Regions from separate parts of the Neisseria arctica genome, predicted to be linked through region 2. Evidence: predicted binding sites of a transcription regulator. Region 2 holds the regulator's gene; the other holds the start of a gene.

Region 1 (5,388 bases), 650 kb from region 2:
TAAAATTCAATTTTATAATCAACAAAATCAACCTGTTTACACAATATATTTTTTGTATCTCATAGACTTACTTTCTAACTCATATAAATTCCTTTACTATAAATTCAATATAAGCTTTTCAAGCTTTATGGAATTTATCACATTCATATAGATATCAAAGAGATTATCAAAAATCTAATATAGCTATGTAACCTATTATTTAAAAACTATATGCTTGCCTTCGTTGAAAAAATAAACCCCATCTTCTCTAAAGATAACTCAAATAAATTATCACAAACCTTATTAAAAAAATGCAAGAATTATTTAATTAATAGCTAACCATCAAGAATAGATTTATTATCAATTAGTAACTTAGCAAGCTAAACACATTATAGCTATAATATTAAAGAAAAAATTTTAATAGAAAAATAAGATCTCATAATTGGCATTCAATATACAATCAAAAATATAATTTATTTTTTATCGCCACTCTAACATTAGAGTAAAAGTAGATAAAATTCATCATTAAAACTAGTAGCAGCCACCAGTTAATATAATTTCTCTTATCAAGAATTGATACCAAATAGATTATACAAAATAGATATAAATAAGGCCTTGCCAAAATTGGCAAGGCCTTATTTATCAAACTGGCACGCCCACGGGGAATCGAACCCCGGTTACCGCCGTGAAAGGGCGATGTCCTAACCGCTAGACGATGGGCGCATTAGAAAATCTTGATGGCGCACCCGGAGCGATTCGAACGCCCGACCCTCTGGTTCGTAGCCAGATACTCTATCCAACTGAGCTACGGGTGCGTTTTACTCATCAGCTCTTCTTAGTGCTGTGAATCAAGAGACCCAAATCATATAGAAATAATTAAACCATGTCTAGCATTTTAGATAAATATTTTTAAAAAATAAAATAAACAATTGAAATAAATAAATTTATTTTTATAACCATTTTTATATCATACCAGTACCGGAAAGCTCTCTAGCCATACGGGCAGCTGCATTATCGGTCATTCCTCCTACAAAATCCAATATCTTCATATAAGCTTCATATAAAGAATCTTTAGTAGTAATAGGATTTTCGTGATTCAACAACTCCAAAACCAAAGATTGGCGGACACCTACCCTGCCTTCTGTAATCAACGTATGAGCAGCCGGCACTAATAAGTCTAAAACAGAACCCAGGCATGGAAATGCTGCAATTTCAGTTCTCAATTTACTCTGATGGCGAAAAATGCGTGTACGTGCCAAATCTTTGGCCTTCTCCAGGGTATTTTGGACTTCAGGACTACACAATGCCAATAAATCCTTACCCTGAAATTCACCTTTCAATAAATCTGATTGGTGCGACATAAAAGTATGGGCAACATCATCAATCGCTCTACCAATAGCGATACCACGTAACATTGCGCAACGTTGGCGACTAGATTGAGCGTGCCATGTATTTTCAACAAATGTCAGCTCTGATAATACACTTTCGACCTCCGCATCTGCCAACAATCCAATTTCTACGGCATCTTCCAAATCCAATAAGGCATAACAGATATCATCTGCCGCTTCCATTAAGTAAGACAACGGATGGCGGATCCAGCGGTCTTGCCCTTGTTGGATCAATCCCAATTCTTCGGCAATACGGCGTATATAAGGTAATTCGGTTTGATAAATATTGAATTTCCGGCAACCTTCCGGAGCAAGTGTTGTCCACGGGTATTTTAATAGGGTTCCTATGGTGGCAGCAGTCAACCGCATTCCGCCGCGATTGCAATACATTTCCAATGTTGCCAACAAACGCAAACTGTGGGCATTACCTTCATAAGTTTGTACATCCAAACGCTCTGCCTCACTGAGTTTTTCAAGATAATATTGATTTTTCGGATTGCGAAACCAATCCCTCAAAGCCTCTTCCCCCGTATGTCCGAACGGCGGATTACCCAAATCATGCGCCAAACACGCCACCTGAACCACTGCACCAATATCATTAGGCGTATTTCCTAGCGGAAGAAACTCGCCGGCCTGAAGCATTACTCCAACCCGATTTCCCAAACTGCGCCCAACACTGGCCACCTCTACGCTATGCGTTAGGCGGTTATGAGTATGATCATGCTCGGCAAAAGGATGAACTTGTGTTTTACGCCCCAAACGGCGGAAAGCCCCTGAAAATACCACCCGGTCATAATCGATATGAAAATCGGTACGTAAAGCATCAACTCCCTCTTGGGTTGAGGGCGTACTAGTCGGAATAATTTCCCCGTCTTTAGCGCGAAACCGTTGTGTACTCAATAACTGCTGCCAATTCATTTTATCCATGCTTGATTCCGTAAACTAAAATTTCCCAAATATTTTTATTTATTTTACTCTTTATAATATTTCATACCGATAATCCGACTCGCTCTATTTTCCGGACAAGCCCAAACTCATATTGGGCAAATATATCCTTCAGATAATATAGAAGCAGGCCGTCTGAAACAATAGTTCAGACGGCCTGCTATGTTTTAGCCAGTCACATATACCAAATTAAGCTTCTTCGGAGGCTTTTTTCAAGATAACGTACAATTGATCCTTCAATTGCAGTTTTTGTTTTTTCAATTCTTCAATTTCATCCAAACCACTGGTTACAGGATTATTTACCAAGCCTGTAATCTTATCATCCAGCTTATTATGTTCGTCGAACAGACGAGCAAAGTGTGCATCTTCTTGTTTCAGTTTTGAAATCAAATCACGATATTCAGGAAACATAGTTCATCCTCTTAATTAAAAAGTGTACAACAGTTAAAAATCAAGCGCTTTATTATTCGCTTTCTTCGGTTTTATTATAGCAAAGGCGGCCTCCCGATACAGCCTTATTTACATCGCCCTGCATCCTTTCTTAACCTTTTTTGACAAAAAGCAATCTCTTTTACCACCGCATCTATAGCCTAATACCATAAGCTGGACGCCGATACCGACAACTCTTACAATCATAAAAGAATACTCAGCTTCCCACATGCAGACACCACTATTGAAGGACCTCAGATATGTCTCAAAATGCTGTACAAACTATCTTAAATCATCGCACATATCGCCACTTTAAAACTGGAGTGCCATTGCCGGCAAACCACTTACAAACCATTATCGATTGCGCACGTCAAGCGCCCTCTTGGATGAACGGACAACATTACAGCATTATAAATATCACCGACCCCAATCTGCGGGAACAGATTGTTGCACTTCAACCTTCTAACCCTCAAATCGGTACTTGCAGTACATATTTGCTTTTCATTGCCGACCTTCACCGTGCGGATTTATCCAGTCAGGCTTACGAAGGTAATTTTACTGCTGCAGGTGATCCGGACAGCCTGATTACTGCGATTACAGATACCGCATTAGCTGCACAAAATGCCGTAATCGCTGCCGAAAGCCTCGGCTATGCTACCTGCTTTACCGGTGGTATCCGCTTGATTGCTCCTCAACTGACAGAACTTTTATCATTGCCCAAAAATACTTTTCCTATTGTCGGTCTCTGTATCGGCACACCCGATATCCAAATGCCGCTTAAACCGCGTCTGCCCAAGGAAACAGTTTATTCCGAGAACCACTATCCCGATGATGAAACCCTTTCAGATGGCCTCGAACAATACGAAAAAACTATGACTGCATTTGGTGAAGCACGGGAAAAGTTTCCTTTCCGTGAAAAATTTGCCCGTTACTATAGCAATACTTACGCACCGGAAAATATCCCATTGTTAAAGAAACAAGGCTGGCTAAACAATCTGAAATAAATTATTTTACATTGTGCAGAGGATATGTGATGTCCAGGCATTATCACCATATCTGGGGAGTAAGCGGACAGTTTGTCCGATTAGAAGGCCGCTATGACTGGTGGCCTCTTAATGATCCCTTGTGGGTAAGCGAGGATGCCACCAACCTAGATTTTTATTTTTCTCCCGAAACATCCTATCTTGCAAATACAGAAAAAACGCCATCACCAGAAAAATTACTGGCGTTTTCCCAAGCTGCGCGGGAAATCGCCCGTAAAAAACTTGATGCGGTTGCCAAACTGGCCGTTGCACAAAATTTACGTGCCTCGCAAGAAGCCTATGATTTGGAACGCTTGATTGCCTCCATCGACCATTTTATGCGGCAAGACGACCTCTACCGCTAATCCCTCTTTACCTCGCTACGTTGCAATATTTTTTATGAATAAAACTTTCATTCTGCCTGCAACGTTTTCATAACACCCGCTTTTAATTTCGGTTACAATACCGCTTCATCTTCTTTGCTTTCGGCGCGGCCATTTATGGGGCCGTCTGAAAACCTTTACTCCACCCCACTCAAAGGATTTCTGCATGTTCTCAAAAAGCATAACCATCGAAAAATATGATCCCGAATTGGCTGCGGCAATTGCTGCCGAAGTACAGCGCCAACAAGATCACGTTGAATTGATTGCCTCTGAAAACTATGTCAGCTGCGCCGTAATGGAAGCCCAAGGCTCCCAACTCACGAACAAATATGCCGAAGGTTATCCCGGCAAGCGCTATTACGGCGGCTGTGAACATGTTGACGTAGCCGAACAGCTGGCCATCGACCGTGTGAAAGAACTTTTTGGTGCTGCTTATGCCAACGTACAACCGCACTCAGGCTCGCAAGCCAACCAGGCGGTATATGCAAGCGTGTTAAAACCGGGCGATACCATTCTCGGCATGAGCCTCGCACACGGCGGCCACCTCACCCACGGTGCATCAGTTAATATTTCCGGCAAATTGTATAACGCCATCACCTATGGCTTGGATGAAAACGAAGTGCTGGATTACGCCGAAGTAGAAAGATTGGCCTTGGAACACAAACCAAAAATGATTGTAGCCGGTGCCTCTGCCTATGCTCTGCAGATCGACTGGGCCAAATTCCGTGAAATCGCCGATAAAGTAGGTGCTTATCTTTTTGTCGATATGGCCCACTATGCCGGTTTGGTCGCTGGGGGCGAATACCCGAACCCCGTTCCTTTTGCCGATTTCGTAACCACCACCACCCACAAAACCCTGCGCGGCCCCCGCGGCGGTGTGATTTTATGCCGAGACAACACTCACGAAAAAGCACTGAATTCGGCTATTTTCCCCAGCCTGCAAGGCGGCCCTCTGATGCATGTGATTGCAGCCAAAGCAGTGGCTTTTAAAGAAGCCCTGCAACCTGAATTCAAAGAATATGCGAAACAGGTTAAGGTAAATGCTGCCGCAATGGCCGAAGAACTTGTAAAACGCGGTTTGCGCATTATTTCAGGCAGAACAGAAAGCCATGTATTCTTGGTCGACCTGCGCGCCAAAAACATTACCGGTAAAGCGGCTGAAGAAGCCTTAGGCAAAGCGCACATTACCGTTAATAAAAACGCCATTCCCAATGACCCTGAAAAACCCTTTGTTACTTCAGG
Region 2 (5,388 bases):
CTGCGGCCATGGTTGAGAAGCCGCTTAATAATGTAATCAGTAAGAATTTTTTCATTTTAAAGTCTAACCGGATAATAATGCTAGATAAATATATCAAAAAACAAACAGGCTAACATAATAAAATGCTGTTCTCCGTTAGCTTATATTTTATATCTTTGTAAAATTATTGATTTATTTTTAAGTGGTTATTTTTTATTAAGTTAATTCTTATGTATTTATATTTTTTAGGTGGGTTGATTGGAAAACCTGTATTTATAAATAAAAAGGCTGTCCATCATGAAGGCAGCCTTTTTATTTATGTGGTTAAACCGTCTGTGAATATTTTGCAGCTGTTTCTTTATGGCGCAGATGATAATCGAAAACCATGGCGATATTGCGGATCACAAAGCGGCCTTTGGGCGTGACGGTCAAACCTTGAGGTTTGAGTATTATTAGGCCGCGTTCGGCCAAGTTTAGTAAATCGGACAATTCTTCTGAGAAATATTGTTTGAACGGAATACCGAACAAACTTTCATATGTTTGAAAATCAAGTGAGAATCGGCACATTAGATCTTGAATAATATTTCGACGCAGAATGTCGTCACGGTTGAGGCGGTAACCGCGCATAACGGGTAAACGACCATTGTCGATAGCGTTGTAATAGGCATCAATATCACGTTCGTTTTGAACATAAGTATTGCCGATTTTACCGATACTGGAAACGCCAATGGCAATTAAGTCGCAGTCCGCATAGGTAGAATAACCTTGGAAATTGCGTTGAAGCCAGCCTTCACGCAGGGCGATAGCTAATTCGTCATTGGGTTTGGCAAAATGATCCATACCGATAAAGGTATAACCTTTCCGAGTAAGGGTTTGTACGGCGTATTGAAGTATATCAAGCTTCTCTTCGCTGCCTGGTACGCTCTCAGTGTCGATACGGCGTTGAGGTTTAAAAATATGAGGTAGGTGTGCGTAGTGGTAAAGTGCCAGTCGGTCCGGATCAAGTGTTAAAACCGTATCGATAGTGGGTTTGATGCTTTCAAGCGATTGATATGGCAAACCATATATTAAATCAACACTAACAGATTTGAATCCTGCTTCGCGCGCTGCTTCGATGACTTCACGGGTTTCCTCAACAGTTTGGATGCGGTTGACGGCTTGTTGTACTTTGGGATCGAAATCCTGAATACCGACACTCATACGGTTGAAACCGAGGCGTCCCAGATGAAAGACGGTTTCCCGGCTGACCTTCCTTGGGTCTATTTCGATTGAATACTCACCGTTCGGCAGTAATTGAAAGTGGCGCCGTATCATGTCGAAAACACGTTCCAGCTGGTCATCGTCTAAGAAGGTGGGTGTGCCGCCGCCAAAATGGAGCTGTGCCAGTGGAAGCTTCCCATTGAGATGCGGGGACAATAGAGCCATTTCTTTTTCTAGGTATTCTATATATGCGTCGGCACGTGTTTTATCTTTTGTGATAATTTTGTTACAACCGCAGTAATAGCAAATGGTATTGCAAAAAGGTATGTGTATATATAGGGATAAAGGTTTATTGAGTGCTCCGGTATTGCGCTGCTGTAACGCTTGTAGGTAATCAGACTCGCCGAAGCCGCTATGGAAGCGGTCTGCCGTAGGATAAGAGGTGTAGCGGGGGCCGCTGGCAGGTAGGCTGGCAATTAGTTCGCGGTTAAACTCCGGTTCTTGGCTGGTGTGTATAGGTATGGTTTTCATGTGGCGGCTTTTATAAAAGGGTGTGTTACAATAATCGGACGCCGTGATAGCGGATTGGGCAATTTTACGGATGTTTGGTAGAATGTGCCAACCAAGATGATGATGTCTTGATTTGAGTCAATCACTCTAATTTTAAAGGGTTTAAAGGCTATAAAGCCTAGAAGAAATTATGTCTGCACACACCACTCAAAATCAAATGAAAGCATTGTGTTCGACCTGTTCTCTGCGTGAACTGTGTTTGCCTGTGGGGTTGATGCCGACTGAATTTGAGCAGCTTGATGCTGTGATCAAACAAAGCCGCCGCTTGAAAAAAGGCGAGTTTTTATTTCGGGCAGGCGAGCCTTTTGCTTCTTTGTTTGCTATACGTACCGGCTTTTTTAAAACAACCGTAGCCAGCCAAGATGGCCGCGATCAAGTAACCGGTTTTTTTATGTCGGGTGAGTTGATCGGTATGGACGGTATTTGTTCGCATGTACATAGTTGTGATGCCGTCGCATTAGAAGATAGCGAAGTATGCGAGCTCCCGTTTGCCCATATGGAAATGTTAGGTCAAAGAATCCCCAGCTTGCAGACTCATTTTTTCCGTTTGATGAGCCGTGAAATTGTACGTGATCAAGGAGTAATGCTATTGCTTGGGAATATGCGTGCTGAAGAGCGGTTGGCTGCTTTTTTATTAAATTTGTCAAGCAGGCTTTACTCCCGAGGTTTTGCGGCCAATGATTTTATTTTGCGGATGTCGCGTGAGGAAATTGGTAGTTATCTGGGATTAAAATTAGAAACAGTGAGCAGAACTTTATCGAAATTTCATCATGAAGGCTGGATTTTGGTTGAGCATAAACATATTCAAATTTTAAAACCCCAAGTACTCAAGCAAATGGTATATGGTGCGGAACATGCGGTTTGACAGGGTTAAATAAAGTGGTGCTCAAGTAAAAATCCAAAAGCTTTCTGACAAAAATAAATATAGCTTAAATATCAAACAGGCCGTCTGAACTTTCAGACGGCCTGTTTGATATATTTGTAAGGTTTCGTATCCTAATATCATTAATTAATCAGTTTTGATGCTTGTTTGAAACTAAATGGAGAAGTCTTCTTCTATCGGAGCATAGAGAATTTGGTCAATTTTTTGGCGAGTTAGCGGGGAAGAAAATATATTAATAAAATCGTAAGTATAACCGCGCAAATATGTATCAGGACGCAGTGCTATGTAAGTTGAAGATGGTTCGAACAAATGATCTACGGGAATCATACGTAGAGTGTGGTCATGCTCGGGATCAAATGCTATTTTCGCCATTAAGCCGATACCGAGTCCCAAGTTAACATAAGTTTTTAAAACATCTGTGTCTGCGGAAGAAAGAGCAACCTTAGGCGGTTCAATATATGCTTTTTGGAAAGCACGGGCTATGCTGCTACCGTTATTAAAGGCAAATTCATAAGTAATTAGAGGATATGTCGAAAGGTCTTCGAGAGTTAAAGGGCGTTGTAGGTCAAGTAGGGCATGCTCTTTAGGTACAATCACTGCGTGGGTCCATTCTGAGCAAGGAAGTTTACGTAAATCGGTATGTTCCTCAAGGGATTCGGTTGCAATGGCAAAGTCCGCCTCTCCGCTCGCAACCATTTGCGATATTGAGTGAGGGTTACCTTGGCGGATACTGAGCTGTACTTTGGGATAGCGTTCGACAAATTTCGCTACGATCGGCGGCAGTACATAGCGTGCTTGCGTATGTGTAGTGGCTATTGTTAAAGAACCCGTATTTTGATCTGTAAATTCATTTCCGATATTTTTAATATTCTGTACATCATGCAATATTTTTTCTGCCAGCTCCAATACGGCTTTTCCCGGTTGGGAAACCGAAACTACCCGTTTCCCACTGCGGATAAATATTTGGATACCGAGTTCGTCCTCTAATAAGCGTATTTGTTTGGAAATACCTGGCTGTGAAGTAAAAAGAGCTTCGGCAGCTTCGGAAACATTCAAATTATGTTTATAAACTTCCAAAACATAGCGTAATTGTTGTAATTTCATGGCAATAAATAAATAGAGTGGTCGGCGGGAAATATGTAGGATTTGTACGACAAATACTAAGATAAATGTAACATATTTCTATCTGTAAGCGGGAGTATACTCTCTGTACTTTGAAGTGAATTGTTTTTAAAAGTTAAATTAAACTGCACTAAGTATAGATTCATACCAATATATTGTTTTGTTGTTGCTTTTGCGCAACTTGTCTATGAAAGGGGTAGTGTTTTGGTTGTAAATAAATGACACGGGTTTGATTTTTCGGCATGATTGATAGGTAGGAAGCAGGCCGTTTGTCGGTTGTTTTCAGTTAGCGCGCTATTGACAGTTTGCTTTGACCTTTTTATAGTGCAAACCTGATATATCCGATTTGCCGCCGTTTGTAATTGATACAGCGGCCTGTATTGGTGATTTGTAGCGGCAGCACCTAAGTTTCCGTTGCATAACAATTTTTGATGAGGGAATAAAATGACCAAACAGCTTAAATTAAGCGCCTTGTTCGTTGCTCTGGTTGCTTCAGGCACTGCAATGGCTAGCGAAGCGCATACTAAACACGGTTACACCGTTGACCGCGAGCAAACTATTGTACGCAACAGCTACGGTGAATGCTGGCAAAACACCTACTTGGACAAAGCAAGTCAAGGCCGTATTGAGTGTGGTGACGCTACCCCGGTTAATGTCGCCCCCGAGTATGCTGATGAGACTGTAGCTCTGTCTGCACAAACATTATTTGGTTTTGACCGCGATACTCTGCGTCCGGAAGCTACTGAAACCTTGAATGCATTGGCTCAACGCTTGAGCAATACTAACGTAGAAGCCGTACGTGTTGAAGGCCATACCGACTTCATGGGTTCTGATGCTTACAACCAAGCTCTGTCTGAGCGTCGTGCTAACGTTGTAGCCAACTACTTGGTTAACCGTGGTGTTGCTTCTACTAAAGTAACTGCTGTTGGTTTGGGTGAATCTCAAGCACGTATGACTGCTACTTGTGAAGCTGAAGTAGCTAAATTGGGTGCTAAAGTTTCTCGTGCTAAGAAACGTGCTGCTCTGATCGCTTGTATCGAGCCTGATCGCCGTGTAGACGTTAAGATCCGTACCTTGGTTACTCGCCAAGTAGCTCCGGGTCAAGTTGAAGGTGAGCGTCCCGCTACTGAAGAAGGTTGGATTCCCGGCCCAGCATCTTCAATTCACGGTTACACCCGTCCGTAATTGATAAAGGTTTTACCTGATTCAGAAAGCCCCGCGTTTAACGGGGCTTTTTTATTACCTAATTAACTACAATTGTAGTGAGGTGAATAAAATTGCTGGTTTTAATAAAAGCGGAGTAATTAATATTTCATTTTGAGTTCTTTGCTTAAAATTTATGCCATCATATAATCCTGTTGCACCCATATTATTTTTTAAGAAATTCGGCTTTTAAATAAGATATGACAGAAAATAATATTTTCCCCATTTAAATTTTGAGATGGATCCTTATGGAATATTTAGTATTATTGGTCAAAGGGTAAGAGGTATATTTTATAGTATATAAACTGGCAGTTAGTTAGCCACGAAAGGTATATGGCTATGGCGGATTTATTTTCTTGGCTATAATAAAACCTATTATTTAATCCGGCATAGTAGATGAAAGAGTTCGATTTTATCCGGCAGTATTTACT

Evidence for each region. Region 2 encodes FNR, which switches genes on or off when oxygen is low (the NO sensors DNR and NnrR bind a similar motif). Its sites were predicted from a motif close to TTGATNNNNATCAA; they were not measured.
Region 1: a site for FNR is predicted at 2,864-2,877, ahead of LVJ86_RS06225 (HP1242/YdcH family protein). Genes of this name have one in related genera too.

The regions. Positions count from the first base shown of each region.
Region 1 is NZ_CP091510.1:1,351,397-1,356,784, forward strand. Features, by position in the region: tRNA gene LVJ86_RS06210 (tRNA-Glu) at 628-702, opposite strand; tRNA gene LVJ86_RS06215 (tRNA-Arg) at 718-794, opposite strand; gene LVJ86_RS06220 (deoxyguanosinetriphosphate triphosphohydrolase) at 942-2,285, opposite strand; gene LVJ86_RS06225 (HP1242/YdcH family protein) at 2,502-2,723, opposite strand; gene LVJ86_RS06230 (nitroreductase family protein) at 3,002-3,745, shown strand; gene LVJ86_RS06235 (hypothetical protein) at 3,775-4,128, shown strand; gene glyA (serine hydroxymethyltransferase) at 4,313-5,388, shown strand, end outside.
Region 2 is NZ_CP091510.1:2,004,723-2,010,110, reverse strand. Features, by position in the region: gene LVJ86_RS09305 (hypothetical protein) at 1-55, opposite strand, end outside; gene hemN (oxygen-independent coproporphyrinogen III oxidase) at 304-1,710, opposite strand; gene fnr (fumarate/nitrate reduction transcriptional regulator Fnr) at 1,880-2,614, shown strand; gene LVJ86_RS09290 (CysB family HTH-type transcriptional regulator) at 2,786-3,736, opposite strand; gene LVJ86_RS09285 (OmpA family protein) at 4,199-4,939, shown strand; gene thiL (thiamine-phosphate kinase) at 5,354-5,388, shown strand, end outside.